3 regions of the Acidaminococcus nyctereutis genome follow, and region 3 is predicted to be linked to each of the others. Evidence: riboswitches for the same ligand, from Rfam matches in the RefSeq annotation. Region 3 holds a riboswitch; each other region holds the start of a gene.
What was found. Region 3 has a riboswitch for S-adenosylmethionine ahead of ACTUHY_RS09770 (MetQ/NlpA family ABC transporter substrate-binding protein). Riboswitches for the same ligand answer to the same signal wherever they lie in the genome.

Region 1 (5,858 bases), on a different contig from region 3:
AAAGGCCGCCCTCAAAGAAGCCCTTTACAATCCAGGCATCCAGGGCTTCCCGGCTGGGGAACTCCAGGAGCTCCTGGGCTTTTTCCGGGGTGTAGAGCTGCTGGAGGATGATTTGGAGATAATCATATTTCTTTTTGCCCAGGAAGGACCAGTCCTCCTGATGCCACCGAAGGGACGCTTCTTTGTGGTTGGTGGATATTTCACCGGCCTTTATCTTGTAAAAATATCCCACATACAGCTGGGCCAGCCGGTTGGCATCATATAAATCCTTGTGTTTTTCTGTGGGAATCTTTTTTCGGAAACTGTCCTGGTAGGGGGACAGGAATTTCGCTAAGGTATTGCTTTCGCTATTGTTGTTATTGATAAAATGTCTCCTAAAGAATCCCTTCACGTTCGGATCTTGGTAAATATCCAAAGGATTTTCAGGAGGGTCCTGTCCTTCCAGCTTGTCTTCGGGACAAAGATCCTGCAGATATTTTTCTCGAGCCTTCCGCAGTTTGCCAAGATTCTCATATGTTGGATATTCCATGAAACCGGTGTACAGCCAGGGATGGACAGCCGGGCCACAGAATTTTTTCATCAAATCTTCCAGAGGCAGCCAGCATTCGTTGACTGCAGATGGGAGGGTCATAATGTCCTTATCTGGATCAGTAGAGTCGATAACGTCTTTCCTTGTCTGTTTCATAGTCACGATGTTCACCTCAGAAAAAATAAGAAAAATAACAATTTTACCTTTGTCTGGAAGGATCCGGCCGTGTATAGTGGAGACAGCGATAACAAAGGAGTTGATTCAATATGGACAAAGATCTTCTAAACTACATGAGGCTCTTCAATGGCACCCAGCACCCGATCCGTCTTTTTCGGTACCGGGAGCGTCCGTCTTACAGCCGAGGCCTGAAGGGGTATGGGATTGCCTGGTATCTGGCAGAGTATCAGAGGGATCCGGAAGTGGATAGGGAAATCCCCGAGGATCATCCTCTTAGTGTATCCAGGGGGAAGCATTCTTTTATGGACGGAGAGTATCATATGGCATTGCCCAATGGGATGGATGCCGACATGCAAATCGACTATCCGGATCGGCCGTACGACATTGTCATTATCAGCAGCCGGTATGCCCAGGTTGCAGGAAATGAGAAGGGCGGTATCGATCCCTTTTACCTCGATAGCCTCTACCTGGCTGAACCTTTGTACAAGGGCAATCCAGATGAAGACCCCTTTGCGGAGAGGATAGGTACTGCCTTTTTCCGCAAATTCAGGTATCCGCTGCTGCCTGCTGCTTATCTTCAGCGGCTGGATCCTGATTCCGCACTGCTCCGGTCTCCTTTTGGGGGAAATGAACAGCAGTTAGGCCAACAGCTGGCTTCCTATTGGAAGGATCCTTTGAAGGCAGGAGTTTCGCTGGCAGGGATGATTGCCAGCTTGAGAGTGTATGATCCCCAACGGGATCCTCGACAGAGCAGCAGCTGGCAGGAGAGCCGGAACTGGTGGATGCTCGCCGGTGCAGTCGACCAGTTCCTGGAGTATCGAGAAATGGAACAGCAAAGGACCTTCATGCAGCAGGCCTTCGTCTATGGTGACCAGGCGGGAATCTAAAAAAGTCAAAGAATTAAAAAAAGATCCATGATTAAAGATTATTAAGCAGAGGGCAGGGCAGTTTAGGAATCCTGCAAAACTATTATACACGAAAGGAAGGGGCCGTTGTACGTTCTGTGCAACAGCCCCTATCCTATTTGATTTTCGTCTTATTCAATTTAGCCGAGATCCGGTTCCCGATGGTCTGGACCACTTGGACCAGGACAATCAGCACGATCACCGTGGCCACCATGGTATCTGCCTGGAACCGCTGATAGCCGTACCGGATGGCCAAGTCTCCCAGGCCACCGCCACCCAGGGCGCCGGCCATGGCACTGGAACCGATCAGGCTGATCACCGCCAAGGTGATGCCCAGCACGATGGAATGCATGGCTTCCGGCAGCAGTACTTTCCAGATGATCTGCATGGGACTGGCCCCCATGCTCTGGGCTGCCTCGATGACCCCCGGATCCACTTCCAGGAGGGACGATTCGATGATCCGGGAAATGAACGGGGTGCAGGAAATGGTCAACGGGACGATGGCAGCGGTGGTCCCGATGGAAGAACCCACGATCAGCCGGGTCAGGGGGATGATGGCCACCATGAGGATGATGAAGGGCACGGAACGGAGAGCGTTGACGATGGAGCCCAGGGTCTTGTGGAGAGCAGCATTCTCTTTGATGTGGCCTTTTCCGGTAATGGTCAGGATCACCCCCAGGGGGATGCCGAACAGGGATGCAATGGCAGCAGACAGGGCCACCATATAGAGGGTTTCCCCCAGGGCCTTGACCAGCAGATGGATCATATTAGGAGACATAACCGATCACCTCATCTTTCACTTGTCTTTCATGGAGGTAATCCAGGGCCTTTTTCAGGTGGTCCTCGTCGCCTTCTACTTCAATGAGCAGGGTCCCGAAGGGGGTATCCTGCAGGGTTTCGATATTGGCCGTGAGGATGTTCACGTTGGTATCGTATTCTTTGATCAGCACGGAGACGATGGGCTCCCCGGCGCTGTCCCCGATGAAGCTCAGGCTCACCAGGGCCTTGTCTCCGGGACGGTATTCCTTGTGGATGTCCAGCTTCTTGACGAAATCCGGCAGGTCATTGTGCTGGATGCTGGCTACGAATTCTTTGGTAGTGGCTTTCTGGGGATTGGTGAAGATATCCACCATGGAGCCCTGTTCGATGATCTCCCCGTTTTCGATGACGGCCACTCGGTCGCAGATCTCTTTCACCACGTTCATCTGGTGGGTGATCATGACGATGGTGATGTGGAGCCGTTTGTTGATGTCCCGGAGCAGGGAGAGGATGCTTTCCGTGGTCTGGGGATCCAGGGCAGAAGTGGCTTCATCGCACAGGAGCACCTTGGGGTCGCTGGCCAGGGCCCGGGCGATGCCTACCCGCTGTTTCTGCCCGCCGGAAAGCTGGCTGGGGTAGTGGTCGGCACGGTCGCTGAGTCCCACCAGGTCCAGCAGGGGAGCCACCTTCTTTTGGATGGCAGCTTTGTCCATGCCCTGGATTTCCAGGGGGAAAGCGATGTTGCCGTAGACCGTGCGGCTGGAGAGCAGATTGAAATGCTGGAAGATCATGCCGATGTTCTGCCGGGCCTTCCGCAGCTGTTCCTCGCCCAGTGCGGTCATCTCCTGGCCGTCCACGATTACTTTGCCGCTGGTGGGCTTTTCCAGCATGTTGATGCACCGGACCAGGGTGCTCTTGCCGGCCCCGGATAGGCCGATGATCCCGAAGATCTCGCCTTCATCGATGGTCAGATTGATATCCTTCAGGGCATGCAGATCCCCTGAAGCTGTATGATAGATCTTTTCGATATGCTGCAGTTCTATCATGGGGGTTCACCTCCGTAGAAATAAAAAAACCTCTTCATCTGATGTGAAGAGGAATCAGTTAGGCTTACTCATCTTCATCTTTCAGGCACTGCCTGGTGGACTTAGCACCGTTCAGCCGGCTGAGCCGCTGATGGTTGCCGTAACTTCATTGGGCCAGTCCCTCCGTTACTCTCGATGAAATCAATGCGAATTAAATGATACCGTATAAAGTACAGTTTGTCAATGGGGATTGAAGGAAGAAACACTCAACTACCTATCCACTTAACCACTTTATCCCATCCCTCAAAAAATTTTCACAAATTCCCAAAAACTACTTGCATTTATCGCGTCATCGTAGTAAAGTAATAAATCAGTAAAGCAAATATTCCGGAAGCGACCGGAACAGTAAGGAATCTGGAAGAGAAAGGGGTTACGATCATGGTAGCCGGATTGAATGAACGGGAACTGAAACAGTTGGCCAAAGCCTTTACCCTGCTGCAGGATGTGGACGGCAGCCTGGCCTTCCTGGAAGATATCTGCACCCCCAATGAGCTGAAGGCACTGAGCCAGCGGCTGGAAGTGGCGGTGCGTCTTCATCGCGGCGAAAACTATGCCAAGATTGTCAAGGATACGGGCGCCAGCAGCACCACCGTATCCCGGGTCAATCGTTGTCTGAACTATGGAGCGGGAGGGTATCGCACCCTGATCCCCATCTTGACTGAAGGAGCTAACGAGAAATGAGCAACAGTACTGTACTGCGGATCCCTTACGGGACCAAAGATATCCTGCCGGGGGATGCCCGGATGAAACGGGAACTGGAAGACCGGATCGCCGGGAATTTCCTTTCTTGGGGGTATGATGAAGCCATCACCCCGACCATTGAATACGCCGACACCTTTGCCCTGAGCGGGGCCGGCATCAGCGATGAAAGCATGCGGTTCATGGACCGGAACAACCGGACGGTGATGCTCCGGAGCGAAATGACCACCCCTCTGGCCCGGATGGTGGCCACCCGGCTGAAGAACGATAGGGGTGTGAAGCGGCTGTTCTACATCGCCAATGTGTTCCGTCACGAACAGACCCAGGCCGGCCGCCAGTGCGAATTCTCCCAGGCGGGGATCGAGATGATCGGAGCCGAAGCTCCCATGGCGGATGCAGAAGTCCTGGCCCTGGCCGTCAGCAGCCTGCAGGCCGCCGGACTCCAGGATTTCCTCATCAGCATCGGTCACAGCGCTTTCCTGGCGGGGCTCATGGAAGAAGCCAAGCTGACGGACAAGCAGGCGGACTTCGTCAAGACCATGATCCTGAGCCACAATGCAGTAGGCCTGGAAGAGGCAGCCGATCGGTTCATCCCCAAGGAACTGAAGGACCTGTTCCGGGATCTGCTCTATCTCCAAGGCGGCCGGGACCTGCTGGATACCTTGGAAACCCGGGTGAAGAATCCTAAGAGCCTGGATGCCCTGAAGAACCTGAAAGCCATCTATAAACTGGCAGAATCCTACGGGGTGGACCAGTACCTGTCCTTCGACTTGTCCTTGATCCGGAACTTCGATTATTACACCGGCATGGTGTTCGAAGCCTATGCCCCCCAGATCGGGTTCAATATCTGCGGTGGCGGCCGGTACGACCATATGATGGAAGCCTTCGGAGATCCGGAACCGGCTACGGGGTTTGCCATGGGCATCGACCGGATCATCCTGTCCCTGCGCCGGGACGGCCGGTTCAACCGGGAATCTAAATGGGATATCTACGTTGCTTGGGCTCCTGGCTGCCAGGACAAAGCCATCCAGAAGGCCATCGAGCTGCGCAAGGGCGGCAAGAACGTGAAAGTGGCCACCAATGCCCTGACCCCGGAAGAAGCAGCCAAAGCCTGTGCGGCCAACCGGTGTGAAGCCGTAGCATATGTAGGATAGGAGAGAAAACGGAATGGATTATTTGACAATTGCCCTGCCTAAGGGAAAACTTTTTGCAAAATCTGTGGAACTCCTTGCCAAGGTCGGTTATGCGGCGGAAAACGTGGTGGAAGATTCCCGGAAGCTGGTCATCACCAATGAAGAGACCAAGGTGAAGTTCATCATCGTGAAGACGGTGGACCTGCCCACCTATGTGGAATACGGAGCGGCGGATATCGGCATCATCGGCAAGGATGTGCTCAATGAAGAGCGGAAGGACATCTACGAACTGCTGGATATGGGCTATGGCGGCTGCCATCTGATGATGGCGGTGCCGGAAGCCAAAGTACTGCCTGAGATCACCGATTACGCCCATATGCGGGTGGCCACCAAATATCCCAAATGCGCGGCGGATTTCTTCGACAAGCTAGGGATGCAGATGGAAATCATTAAACTGAATGGTTCTATCGAACTGGGGCCCATCGTAGGGCTCAGCGAAATGATCGTGGATATCGTCCAGACAGGCCGGACCTTGCGGGAAAACCATCTGAAGGAAGTAGCTACGGTGTTC
Region 2 (5,858 bases), on a different contig from region 3:
TCTCCTTCATAAGAAGGAACGCTGAGACAGCCTTCGGAATCCACAGCTTCTCCTACTGGATCCGTCAGTACCGGATTCACGAATTCCCGGATGCCTGCCCCATCTCCGGCATCGATGACCACCAGCCGTTTGCTGAGACCGATCTGAGGCGCAGCCAAACCGCAGCCATTGGCTGCATACATGGTTTCTGCCATATCCTTCAGCAGACGGCCCAGTTTTTTATCGAAACGAGTGACAGGGGCTGCCTTTTCCCGGAGGATCGGAGCCCCCACTTTTACAATATCATAGATTGCCATATTTCATCGACTCCTATCACAATTTTACTCTCTATTATACCATAGGACATAGAAAAAGGGGGGTGTGAAAAAAATTCACACCCCCCAGTCGCGGGCCGCGGGTCACGGCTCGCGACCCGCGACCCCAACAAGGGGCTGTTGCCCATGCAACAGATCCCCCTACACCACACTCATAGGATCCACATCGAAATACACATTAGCCATTTCACGGTAGGTGGACTGCCAGAGCCATTCTTTCACCGGCTTCATCCGGGGGCTCTTCAGCAGCACATTGATCCGGTAGATCTGGTTCACCCGTGCCACGATGGCCGGAAAAGGTCCCAGGATCTCCAACGGATGCCCACTTTCCATTTTCCAGGCCTCCAGGGCGTTCACCAGGCGCTGGGCGGTAGCCAGGGCTTCCTCTTCCTTTTTGTGGAGTACTGTGACCTTCAGCATCCGGACAAAAGGCGGATACTGCAATTCCTTCCGCAGTGCCAGTTCCCTTTGGGCAAAACCATCATAATCCTGCCGGGCCGCCATCTGGAGGATGGGATTCTCCGCGTCATAGGCTTGGAAGATCACCTGACCCGGTCTATCTCCCCGTCCAGCTCGCCCAGCGGCCTGGGTGAGCAGGGCGAAACAGCGTTCTCCGCTGCGGAAATCCGGCAGATTCAGCTGGGAATCGGCACTGAGCACCCCCACCAGCGTCACGTTGGGGATATCATGGCCCTTGGCCACCATCTGGGTCCCCAGCAGCACATTATAGTCCCCGCTGCGGAACGCCTGGAGGATCCGGTCATGGGCGAATTTTTTCCCAGTAGAATCCTGGTCCATGCGCAGAGGCTTCACTCCCTGACACAGGTCCCGGATCTCCGTCTCTGCTTTTTCCGTCCCGGTCCCAAAGAACCGGATCCGGGGACTGCCGCAATGAGGGCAGCGGGTGGGGACCGGTTCCGTATGGCCGCAGTAATGGCACTCCATCAGCTGCTCCCTGGCATGGTAGACCAGAGATACCGCGCAATTGGGACAGCTAAGAGATTCTCCGCAGTCCCGGCACAGGACAAAAGTCGAGAATCCCCGCCGATTCAGGAGGATGATGGCCTGTTCACCCTTTCCCACCGTAGTCTCCAACCGGGAACGCAGGACATCGGAAAGGACGCTCCGGTTCCCCCGCTGCAGCTCTTCCCGCATATCCACAATGGATACTTGGGGAAGATGGCTTCCAGCTTTGGCCCGATGGGTCAGCCGCAGATGGGTGTAGATGTCTTTTTCCGCCAGATAATAGGATTCCAGGTCCGGTGTGGCAGATCCCAGGACCACCGGGACCTTCCACTGATGGGCCCGGTACTGGGCCACCAGACGGGCATGGTAACTGGGCCGTTCCTCCTGTTTGTAGGCTCCCTCGTGTTCTTCATCGATGAGGATCAGACCCAGCGCAGAAAAGGGACAGAACACCGCAGACCGCACTCCGATCAGCACCCGGGCCTGTCCAGAACGCATCCGGCACCATACATCCGCCCGTTCCCCAGAGGAAAGCCGGCTGTGTGCCACAGCCACGGCCGCCCCGAACCAGGCTTTGAAGCGTTTGACCACTTGCCCAGTCAGGGCGATTTCCGGCACCAAGACCAGGACCTGCCGACCTTCCTGGAGGGCCTTAGCCGTGAGACGCAGATAGACTTCCGTCTTGCCGCTGCCAGTGATCCCCTGGAGGAGAAATGTCCTGGCTTCCCGCTTTTCCTCTGCCGCCTCTACTGCCAGGATGGCAGCCTGCTGCTCTTCTGTCAATTCCAGGATTTCTTTGGGAGCTTCCAGTCCCTGGTAGCTGTCCCGGAGGATCCGCCGGCGCCCTTCCGAGAGCCATCCCTTCCGGACCAGGTTCCGCAATACCTCCGCCGAGATGCCCTGTTGTTCCAATGCTCCAGCACTCAGCTCTTTCCCCCATGGCAAAAGGCCCAGGGCAGCCTTCTGGCTTTTGCCCCGGACCTCTCCGTTCCCATTTGCCGCCAGCCCTTCCGGTGTTATGGCAAAGGTCCGTTCGGTTTTCTCCCGCAATTTATATTTTACGTCATAGGACAGGACAACAGCCTGCCGGGTGATCAGCCCTTTCAGGGCATCTTCTCCTCCAGGCAGCTGGCGGATGGCTTTCCTGGGCAGAGGTCCCTTCAGCGTCAGGAAGTCATACAACTCCTGTTCTGCCGGGGAAAGTCCGGCTGCTCCAGGTACGGTCACATATTTCCCCACTGCTGCCAAACTGCGTTTACCTGGGATGAACAGGCGCAGGGCTTCGGCCAGCGCACACAGATAATATCGGGACAGCCAATAAGCTGTAGCCAGCATCTCGTGGTCGAACCAAGGCTCCGTCCCTACCACATCGGCGATGTCTTTCAGCTCCCGGGTACAGTCTGGTTCCCGGTCCTCTTCCACGATGAACCCTTCCAGCAGCTGCTGGCCGAAAGGCACCACCACCCGCCAGCCCTGGTCCAGGAAATCCAGGGTTTCCGGGACATGGTAGGTGAACTGCCGAAAGATGTTTTTGGCCGGCAGATTGATGGCAACCTTTGCGTATTCCATCTTATTCCAGTGCTTTTTTCAGCACGTCCACTTTATCCAGCCGTTCCCAGGGCAGATCCACATCGGTCCGGCCGAAATGGCCATAGGCCGCCGTCTGCCGGTAAATGGGGCGGCGCAGATCCAGGCTCTTGATGATACCCGCCGGGGTCAGGGAAAAGTTCTTTTCGATCAATTCCACGATCTTGTCTTCGGGAATGGCCGCCGTGCCAAAAGTATTCACACTGATGGATACAGGGCGGGCCACCCCGATGGCATAAGCCAGCTGGATCTCGCACTTTTTGGCCAGACCGGCAGCCACCACATTCTTAGCCACATACCGGGCTGCATAGGCGGCACTCCGGTCCACCTTGGTAGGATCCTTCCCAGAGAAGGCCCCGCCTCCATGCCGGGCCATGCCCCCGTAGGTATCCACGATGATTTTCCGTCCTGTCAAGCCGGAATCCCCTTGGGGGCCGCCGATGACGAAACGGCCGGTAGGATTGATATGATAGATGGTCTCTCCATCCAAGAGATCCGCTGGCACCACCGGCCGGATGACCTGTTCCAGGATATCCTTCCGCAGCTGTTCCATGGAAACATCCGGGCTGTGCTGAGCTGAGACCACGATGGTATCCACCCGGACCGGTTTGTCCCCATCGTATTCCACGGTCACCTGGGTCTTGCCGTCCGGACGGAGATAGGACAGGGTCCCGTCCTTGCGCACCTGAGCCAGCCGACGGGCCAGCTTATGAGCCAAGGAAATGGGCAGCGGCATATATTCCGGCGTCTCGTCCGTGGCATAGCCGAACATCATGCCCTGGTCCCCGGCACCGATCCTTTCCGTCTCATCCTGGGCACCCTGTTTGGATTCATCGGATTCATCCACGCCCTGGGCAATATCCGGAGACTGTTCATCGATAGAGATCAGCACGCCGCAGGTGGAACCATCAAAGCCATATTTGGCGCGGTCGTAGCCGATATCGATCACCGTCTGCCGGGCGATCTTGGCAATATCCACATAGCAGCTGGTGGAGATTTCTCCTACAATATGGATCTGGCCGGTAGCCACCAGGGTTTCGCAGGCGACTCGGGCATCCGGGTCCTGTTCCAGGATGGCATCCAGTACCGCATCAGAGATCTGATCGGCGATTTTATCAGGATGGCCTTCCGTAACTGATTCAGACGTAAAAACTTTCTTCATTTTTTCCTCCTTACAAAAAAAATACTCTCAAACATGAGAGTACCTATAGGACTCTCATCTTACAATCGACAGACCGCATTGCAGGAATTAGCACCGTTGGCCCAAGGCCATGGTTGCTGTGGCTTCATTGGGCCATTCCCTCCGCCACTCTTGATGAGCAATATGTGATTTTGCTTTGTAATTATAACAGATACAGTAGCAAAACACAAGCTGGACCCACTCAATAGTGGACCACATCCTGCTCTTTCTGGATCTTTGCCAAGATGGGACGGGCTGCCTCACTCTGGAGGAAGTCCCAAGTCGTAGGAGGGACCTGCTCCCGGACCCCTTCCCAGTTGCCTTCCTGGATGGCTTTCCGTACGGTGGAGGCGCTGACCACTTCCCCCTGTTCCGCCCGGCGGGGGACTACGATGCATTGGATCCCGGCTTCTGGCAGACGCTGCTGCATCACCTGGTTGTAGAGGCCAGTGACTACGCTGGTAGGTTCTTCCCCCACATACCGGGAAGTAATGCCCAGCCGATGGGCGATTTTCGTAAAGATGGCCAGATCCAGGTTGGCATGGCTGGCGATCACGGCTTCTGCATCCTTCTGGAAATAGCTGGGGAATGTAGCCTGACTGATGATATAGGGCCCGCTGTCATGGTACCGGATGTTGGTCAGATGACGGGTCCCCTCCAGGATGAGTTTTTTCCGCACCGCATAGGGAAACAGGCTGGCATCTTCGCTGACCATGAAAAGATGTACTGCATCATTTTCCCCAGCAGCCTTTTCCACCAGATACTGATGCCCCAAGGTAAAAGGATTGGCATTCATCACGATGGCTGCCACTTTCAGTGCATCGATCCGGCTTTGGGCCAGCTGATCCAGATAACTGGAAAACCCATCTTTCCGATTTTCCATGAACACGATCTGGTCTTCGATCCGGGCAATTTCATAGAAGCCCAGATCTCCAAAGAATTTGGCCGAGCTGCACTTGGTATAGAGGAATAGATGGAGATGGCCCCGTTCATACTGGATCTGGACCAGATGGGAAACGATTTCGTTCATCAGCCCTTCGCCCTGATGCCGATGATCCACTGCCATACAGCGCAGGGTATTGCCAAAACAGCTACCGGTAGCAATGGCCTGATAGTCGCTGTCAAACATCACACAGGTATAATCCAGATTGGCATCCCGCCGGATCCCTTCCTGTTCCAACAGTGCATCCACTTGGGCATTGGTCCGTTTATCGGAAGGATATACTTGGGAAATAAAATAATCAGACATCATTTGTCTCCTTCTGGTTTTAAAGTCACCCCATTATATCACAAAAAAGGGTTGGGCTGCGTTGGTCCGCCAACTAAGATCTTTCCTGGCAAAAAAAAAGGCTGTACAGACCGCCGACATCGATCTGTCGGCAATCTTGTACAGCCTTTTTTATCCACACCAGTATCTGAATACAGTTACCGGGCTCTCTTATTTTGCAAAGTAACGGGCCAGCAGGCCATCGAATACGCGGCCATGACGGGCTTCGTCCTTGGCCATTTCATGGACGGTATCATGGATGGCATCGTAGCCCAGCTGTTTGGCCAGGGTAGCGATTTCCTTCTTGCCAGCGCAGGCACCCTGTTCAGCAGCAGCCCGCATCTCCAGGTTCTTTTGGGTGCTGTCGGTGACTACTTCACCCAGCAGTTCTGCGAATTTGGCTGCATGCTCTGCTTCCTCGAAAGCGATCCGTTTGTAGGCTTCCGCCACTTCCGGATAGCCTTCCCGGTCAGCCACCCGGCTCATGGCCAGATACATGCCTACTTCGGAACATTCGCCGGTGAAGTGCTGACGCAGGCCTTCC
Region 3 (5,858 bases):
CTGGACCAGGGTATCCCGTGCCCCAGCATAAGTAGGATGGATCAGCATCCCCGCCGGCTTATCCACCACCAGCAGGTCCTCATCTTCATACAAAAGGGAAAGGGGCAGATGGACGGGGATCACCGCCGCTTTTTCTTCCCAGCGGAATACAAGCCGGTCCCCGGTTTCCAGCCTGTGAGAAGGACTGGAAACCGGGGATCCGTTCACCGTAATGGTACCGTTCCATTTGATTTTCCGCCAGAGCTTTTCCGAAAGGTGCATGGGGCCTCGGGCTGCCTGGCGTACGCAGTATCCGGCATGGGCCCCATCGACAAGATAGGTCAGTTCCATCTCAATATTCCCGCAGGAACTTCTTGAAAAAGTCCACGCTGCCCTTCAGGGCATCGGCGGGGATCTTTTCGTTCACCTGGTGGGCTGCTCCCCACCGTCCATCCCAGCAATACCCGGAAAACAGCATCACATTGTCGGCGATCCGCTTGTAATAATGGCTGTCCGTGCCTCCCAGCATCAGGAAAGGCACCACATCCACCTTATCCCCGTACTGCTCTTTCAAGACCTTTTCTGCCACCTGGATCCCGTACCCCTGGGGGTCGGAAGCAGGCAGCGGGTCCTTCCCGGACACGTGGCGGATTTCCACCCCTTCCGGCAGGAACTGGCGGAAATACTCTTCGCAGGATTCCACCGTATCTCCCTGGAGCACCCGGACACTCATCTGGGCGGCTGCATGGCTGGGCAGCACATTGGGCTGCTTGCTGGCTTCGGCCATGGTAAAGGCGATGGTGGTGTGGAGCAGGGCGTCCAGTGCCGGATCTTCCTGGGCCAACTGGCACAGCTCCTTCCAGTGGCCCTCCGGATCTGCATAGATGGCCCGGCGGCTGCCTTCCTGGAGCTTGGCGCTTTTCTGGAGATGGGCCAGGGTCAGGGGGGTGAACCGGTAAGGGAACGGATGGGATTCGATGGCCACAATGGCTTTGGCCAAAGTCCCCAGGGCCGTGCCCTTCCCCGGACGGCTGGAATGGCCTCCGGGAGAATTGGCGTAGATCTCGAAGTTCACCGGGGATTTTTCCGCTACCCCGATCTTGGCTTCCAGCTTGTCCCCCGCCGGGAACAGGCCGCCCCCTTCATCCACTACGGTACCCAGACGGACGCCCTTTTGTTCCAGGTTCCGGGTGAGTTTTTCCGCTCCGTCCACATCGTTTTCCAGGTACACTTCTTCACTGTACCCCAGGGACAGATACAGGTCATAGGCAGGCCGCCAGCCTTCCCCCAGCAGGGCTTCCACCGCTTCCATTTCCGCCAGCAACAGATGCTTGCAGTCGGTGGTGCCCCGGCCGCAGATGCAGCCATCGATCAGTTCGCCCCCGAAGGGATCGAAGGTCCACTGGCGACCGTCCCCCACTTCCACCACATCCTGATGGGCCATGAGCAGCAGCGGCTTCTTGTCACTGCCCGTGCCCTTCAGATGGAACTGCAGGCCGGCCTGGCCTACCTGGTCCAGCTCCATCAGTCTGAAAATATGGGGATAGAATTCCCGGAATGCCTCATGGAGTTTCTCGAACTGGCTCCAGTCCACTTTGTCCACATTGGCGTTGGACACGGTGGCACACTGGATGAACCGCTGGAGATGGGCGGTATATTTTTCTTCTTCTGTCAGACTCACGACGTTTCCCTTCTTTCTTATTTACCAGGCAGGTTCCAGGTTGCCCTTGCATTTTTCCAGGATATAATCCTTTACCGGCTGGCTCTGGAAGATCTGGACGAACTTCTTGTAGGTGGGGTTATCCTTGTCCTCTTCCCGGGCGGCGATGATGTTCACATAGGGGCTGGTGTTGTCTTCCTTGGCAATGGCCAGGTCCGTGGAGAGGCCGGCGGAATTGGCATAGCCAGCGTTGATGATGGAAGCGGCTGTGTCATCCAGGCTCCGGGGCAGCTGAGCAGCTTCCAGTTCCACGATCTGCAGGTGTTTCGGGTTTTCCGTAATATCGTTGACGGTGAGTTCCGTGGCCTTTACATCAGGGTTCACTTTCAAAAGGCCCAGCTTGCTCAGCATCAGGATGGCCCGGCCTCCGTTGGAAGGATCGTTGGGGATGGCAATCTTGTCTCCGTCCTTGATGTCCGCCACATTCTTGATCTTGGTGGAATAGAGCCGCAGGGGCGCCAGGTAAGTCTTGCCGATGCTCACCAGTTTGGTGCCGTTCTTTTTGTTGAAGGCCAGCAGGAAAGGTTCATGCTGGAAGGAGTTCAGGTCGATGTCTTTCTGGGCCAGGGCCTGGTCCGGGGTCACGTAGTCGGAGAAAGTCTTGATTTCCACCTTCAGTCCCTGCTTTTCCGCTTCCTTCTTCACCACTTCCATGATCTGTTCGGAATACCCGGGGGTGATCCCTACAGTGATGGTCTTCTTTTCCGCCGGCGCTGCCGCTTTCTTGTCGCTGCCGCAGCCGCTGACCAGGCTGGCCAGAGCCAGGACGGTTACCACTGCTGCCATCCATTTCTTCAGTTTCATTCAACATCTCTCCTTTGTTGCCTTCCCGAAAGCCTCATAAGAAAAACGCCACCTGCTGGGCAGATGGCGTTTCCGATGACTGAGCTCGCTTTTCATCTGCCAGGGAAGATCCCTGTTGGAATTGGCACCTTCCCGTCCGGGGGTTGCCGCAGCTTCATAGGGCCAAATCCCTCTGCTGCTCTCGATGAAGGTATGTGATTTTGATGGTTTTGATTCTACACTAGTTGACTAGGAAAGTCAAGGACTTTTTGTAACTGAGGTGAGAACAGTTACATCTTCTGGTGGGCGCGGCGGGCGATGACGTCCAGCTGCTGCTGCCGGGTCAGGTCGATGAATTTCACCGCGTAGCCGGATACCCGGATGGTGAAGTTGGCGTATTCCGGTTTTTCCGGATGTTCCATGCAGTCGATCAGCTTATCCACACCGAACACGTTCACGTTCAGGTGGTGGGCTCCCTGGTCGAAGTAACCGTCCATCACCCGTACCAGGGTGGCTTTCTGTTCTTCTTCGTTGTGGCCCAGGGTTTCCGGAGCGATGGTCTGGGTGTTGGAAATCCCGTCCAGCGCGTATTCGTACGGCAGTTTGGCTACGGAGTTCAGGGATGCCAGAAGGCCGTTCTGTTCCGCACCATAGGCCGGGTTGGCACCAGGAGCGAACGGGGTGTAAGCCTTCCGTCCATCAGGCAGGGCACCGGTGGCGCCGCCGTACACCACATTGGAAGTGATGGTCAGGATGGAGGTGGTGGCTTCGGAATTCCGGTAGGTGTAGTGCTTCCGCAGCTTGGTCATGAAGGTCTTCAGCAGCCACACGGCGATTTCATCCGCCCGGGGATCATCGTTGCCGTATTTGGGGAAGTCCCCTTCGATCTTGTAGTCCACCACCAGGCCGGAATCATCCCGGACCGTTGATACTTTGGCATATTTGATGGCGCACAGGGAATCCACCACATGGGAGAACCCGGCGATACCGGTGGCAAAGGTCCGGCGCACATCGGTGTCGATCAGGGCCATTTCAGCCGCTTCGTAGTAGTATTTGTCATGCATGTACTGGATCAGGTTCAGGATGTTCACATACAGCCCGGCCAGCCAGTCCATCATCAGGTCGAATTTGTGCATCACTTCGCCATAATCCAGCACATCGGAAGTGATGGGTGCATATTCCGGCCCTACCTGCATGTGTTTGCCGTCCTTGGTCAGGAATTTTTCGTCCTTGCCCCCGTTGATGGCGTACAGCAGGCATTTGCCCAGGTTGGCCCGCGCCCCGAAGAACTGCATTTCCTTCCCGGTCTGGGTGGCAGATACGCAGCAGCAGATGCTGTAATCATCGCCCCATACCGGCTTCATCACATCGTCGTTTTCGTACTGGATGGAGGAAGTGGTGATGGAAATGTGGGCGGCGTATTTCTTGAAGTTATCCGGCAGTGCAGAAGAATACAGCACAGTCAGGTTGGGTTCCGGAGAAGGCCCCATGTTTTCCAGGGTGTGGAGGAACCGGTAGTCGTTCCGGGTGACCATGTGCCGGCCGTCCATGCCGATGCCGGCCATTTCCAGGGTGGCCCATACCGGGTCGCCGGAGAACAGCTGGTTATAGGAGGGGATCCGGGCGAATTTCACCATGCGGAATTTCAGGGTCAGGTGGTCGATCAGTTCCTGGGCTTGTTCTTCCGTCAGGGTCCCTTCGGCCAGGTCACGGCTGATATAGATATCCAGGAAGGTGGAGATCCGGCCCACGCTCATGGCGGCCCCATTCTGGGTCTTCACAGCAGCCAGGTAGCCGAAGTACAGCCATTGGACAGCTTCCTTGGCGTTCTTGGCCGGAGCGGAGATATCATAGCCGTAGACTTTGGCCATTTCCTTCATCTGCTTCAGGGCCCGGATCTGTTCCGCCAGTTCTTCCCGCTGCCGGATGATGTCATCGGTCATGACGCCGCAGCCGCAGTTGTCCAGGTCTTCGTTTTTCTTGTCGATCAGGAAGTCGATGCCGTAGAGGGCCACTCTCCGGTAGTCCCCCACGATCCGGCCCCGGCCATAGGTATCAGGCAGACCGGTTACGATATGGCTGTGACGGGCTTTGCGCATTTCAGCGGTATAAGCATCGAACACGGCCTGGTTGTGGGTCTTGTGGTAGTCGGTGAAAATCTTGTGGAACTTGGGGTTCACTTTGTAGCCGTAAGTTTCCGCCGCTTCTTCTGCCATCTTGATGCCACCATAGGGCATGAAGGCCCGTTTCAGCGGCTTGTCGGTCTGGAGGCCCACCACTTGTTCCAGGTCTTTCATGGATTCATCGATGTAGCCGGGGCCGTATGCTGTCAGGCTGGAGACCACTTCCGTTTCGCAGTCCAGCACGCCGCCTTTGGCCCGTTCTTCCTTCTGGAGTTCCTGGACCTTCCCCCACAGTTTGTTGGTGGCTTCCGTAGGGCCTGCCAGGAAGCTTTCATCCCCGTCATAAGGGGTATAGTTGTTCTGGATGAAATCCCGGACATCCACGTCGTCCGTCCATTTCATGCCTTTAAAACCTCTCCATGCAACATTCTGATTGATGCTGTTCATTACAGATCCTCCTTTTGAGTTCCTGATGGTTTCGTTTTTGATGGCCTAATCATACCGTTTTTCCCGTTGGAAAACCTTGACTGGAATCAAGTTTGCTAAAGCTAACTATTTTTATATGGCTCCCAAAATCTCCCGGGCCTGATCCACTGCTTCCTGGGTGGGCGGTTTCACGTCCTTCAGCTGGTTGGGGATGCCCAGCTGTTCCCATTTGTACAGTCCCATATTGTGGTAGGGCAGCACCTCCACCCGCTGGATATTGGTAAGGGTGTCCAGGAACTGCCGGGTCCGCTTCAGAGACCCTGGATCATCGGTCCATCCAGGCACCAGCACCTGGCGCACCCAGATGGGCTTTTGGATGTCCGACAGATACCGGAACAAGTCTAAGATGTTCTCGTTGGGCTGCCCGGTGAGCTTTTTATGGGCTTCCGGGTCGATGTGCTTCACGTCTACCAGCAGGATATCCGTCACTTCCATCAGCTGCTGGAACTGGCTGAAGAAGGGCTCCTTCCGGGTAAAAGGCTGGCCGGCGGTATCGATGCAAGTGCCGATACCCCGGGCTTTGGCCTTCCGGAACAGATCCAGGAGGAAGTCCATCTGGAGCAGGGGTTCCCCGCCGCTGACGGTGATGCCCCCTTCCGGCCCCCAGTAAGGCCGATACCGTTCCGCCTGGTCAAGCAGTTCGTCGGCAGTTTTCAGCTGGCCTCCCTGGCCGCATTGCCAGGTATCCACATTGTGGCAGTACAGGCAGCGCATGTGGCAGCCCTGGACAAAGATGATGAAGCGAGTGCCGGGCCCGTCTACGGACC

Region 1: it holds a riboswitch for S-adenosylmethionine, as region 3 does, so the genes downstream of both, ACTUHY_RS01585 (methionine ABC transporter ATP-binding protein) here and ACTUHY_RS09770 (MetQ/NlpA family ABC transporter substrate-binding protein) in region 3, are expected to answer to the same signal.
Region 2: it holds a riboswitch for S-adenosylmethionine, as region 3 does, so the genes downstream of both, metK (methionine adenosyltransferase) here and ACTUHY_RS09770 (MetQ/NlpA family ABC transporter substrate-binding protein) in region 3, are expected to answer to the same signal.

The regions. Positions count from the first base shown of each region.
Region 1 is NZ_JBQOUY010000002.1:25,432-31,289, forward strand. Features, by position in the region: gene ACTUHY_RS01570 (hypothetical protein) at 1-631, opposite strand, end outside; gene ACTUHY_RS01575 (hypothetical protein) at 796-1,593, shown strand; gene ACTUHY_RS01580 (methionine ABC transporter permease) at 1,727-2,389, opposite strand; gene ACTUHY_RS01585 (methionine ABC transporter ATP-binding protein) at 2,379-3,416, opposite strand; SAM riboswitch class I at 3,488-3,597, opposite strand; gene ACTUHY_RS01590 (YerC/YecD family TrpR-related protein) at 3,834-4,136, shown strand; gene hisZ (ATP phosphoribosyltransferase regulatory subunit) at 4,133-5,308, shown strand; gene hisG (ATP phosphoribosyltransferase) at 5,322-5,858, shown strand, end outside.
Region 2 is NZ_JBQOUY010000010.1:58,355-64,212, reverse strand. Features, by position in the region: gene def (peptide deformylase) at 1-296, opposite strand, end outside; gene priA (primosomal protein N') at 456-2,849, opposite strand; gene metK (methionine adenosyltransferase) at 2,851-4,029, opposite strand; SAM riboswitch class I at 4,081-4,189, opposite strand; gene citC ([citrate (pro-3S)-lyase] ligase) at 4,250-5,299, opposite strand; gene ACTUHY_RS06680 (ferritin family protein) at 5,486-5,858, opposite strand, start outside.
Region 3 is NZ_JBQOUY010000021.1:22,432-28,289, reverse strand. Features, by position in the region: gene ACTUHY_RS09780 (RluA family pseudouridine synthase) at 1-330, opposite strand, end outside; gene ACTUHY_RS09775 (M20/M25/M40 family metallo-hydrolase) at 332-1,660, opposite strand; gene ACTUHY_RS09770 (MetQ/NlpA family ABC transporter substrate-binding protein) at 1,682-2,503, opposite strand; SAM riboswitch class I at 2,593-2,694, opposite strand; gene pflB (formate C-acetyltransferase) at 2,773-5,052, opposite strand; gene pflA (pyruvate formate-lyase-activating protein) at 5,164-5,858, opposite strand, start outside.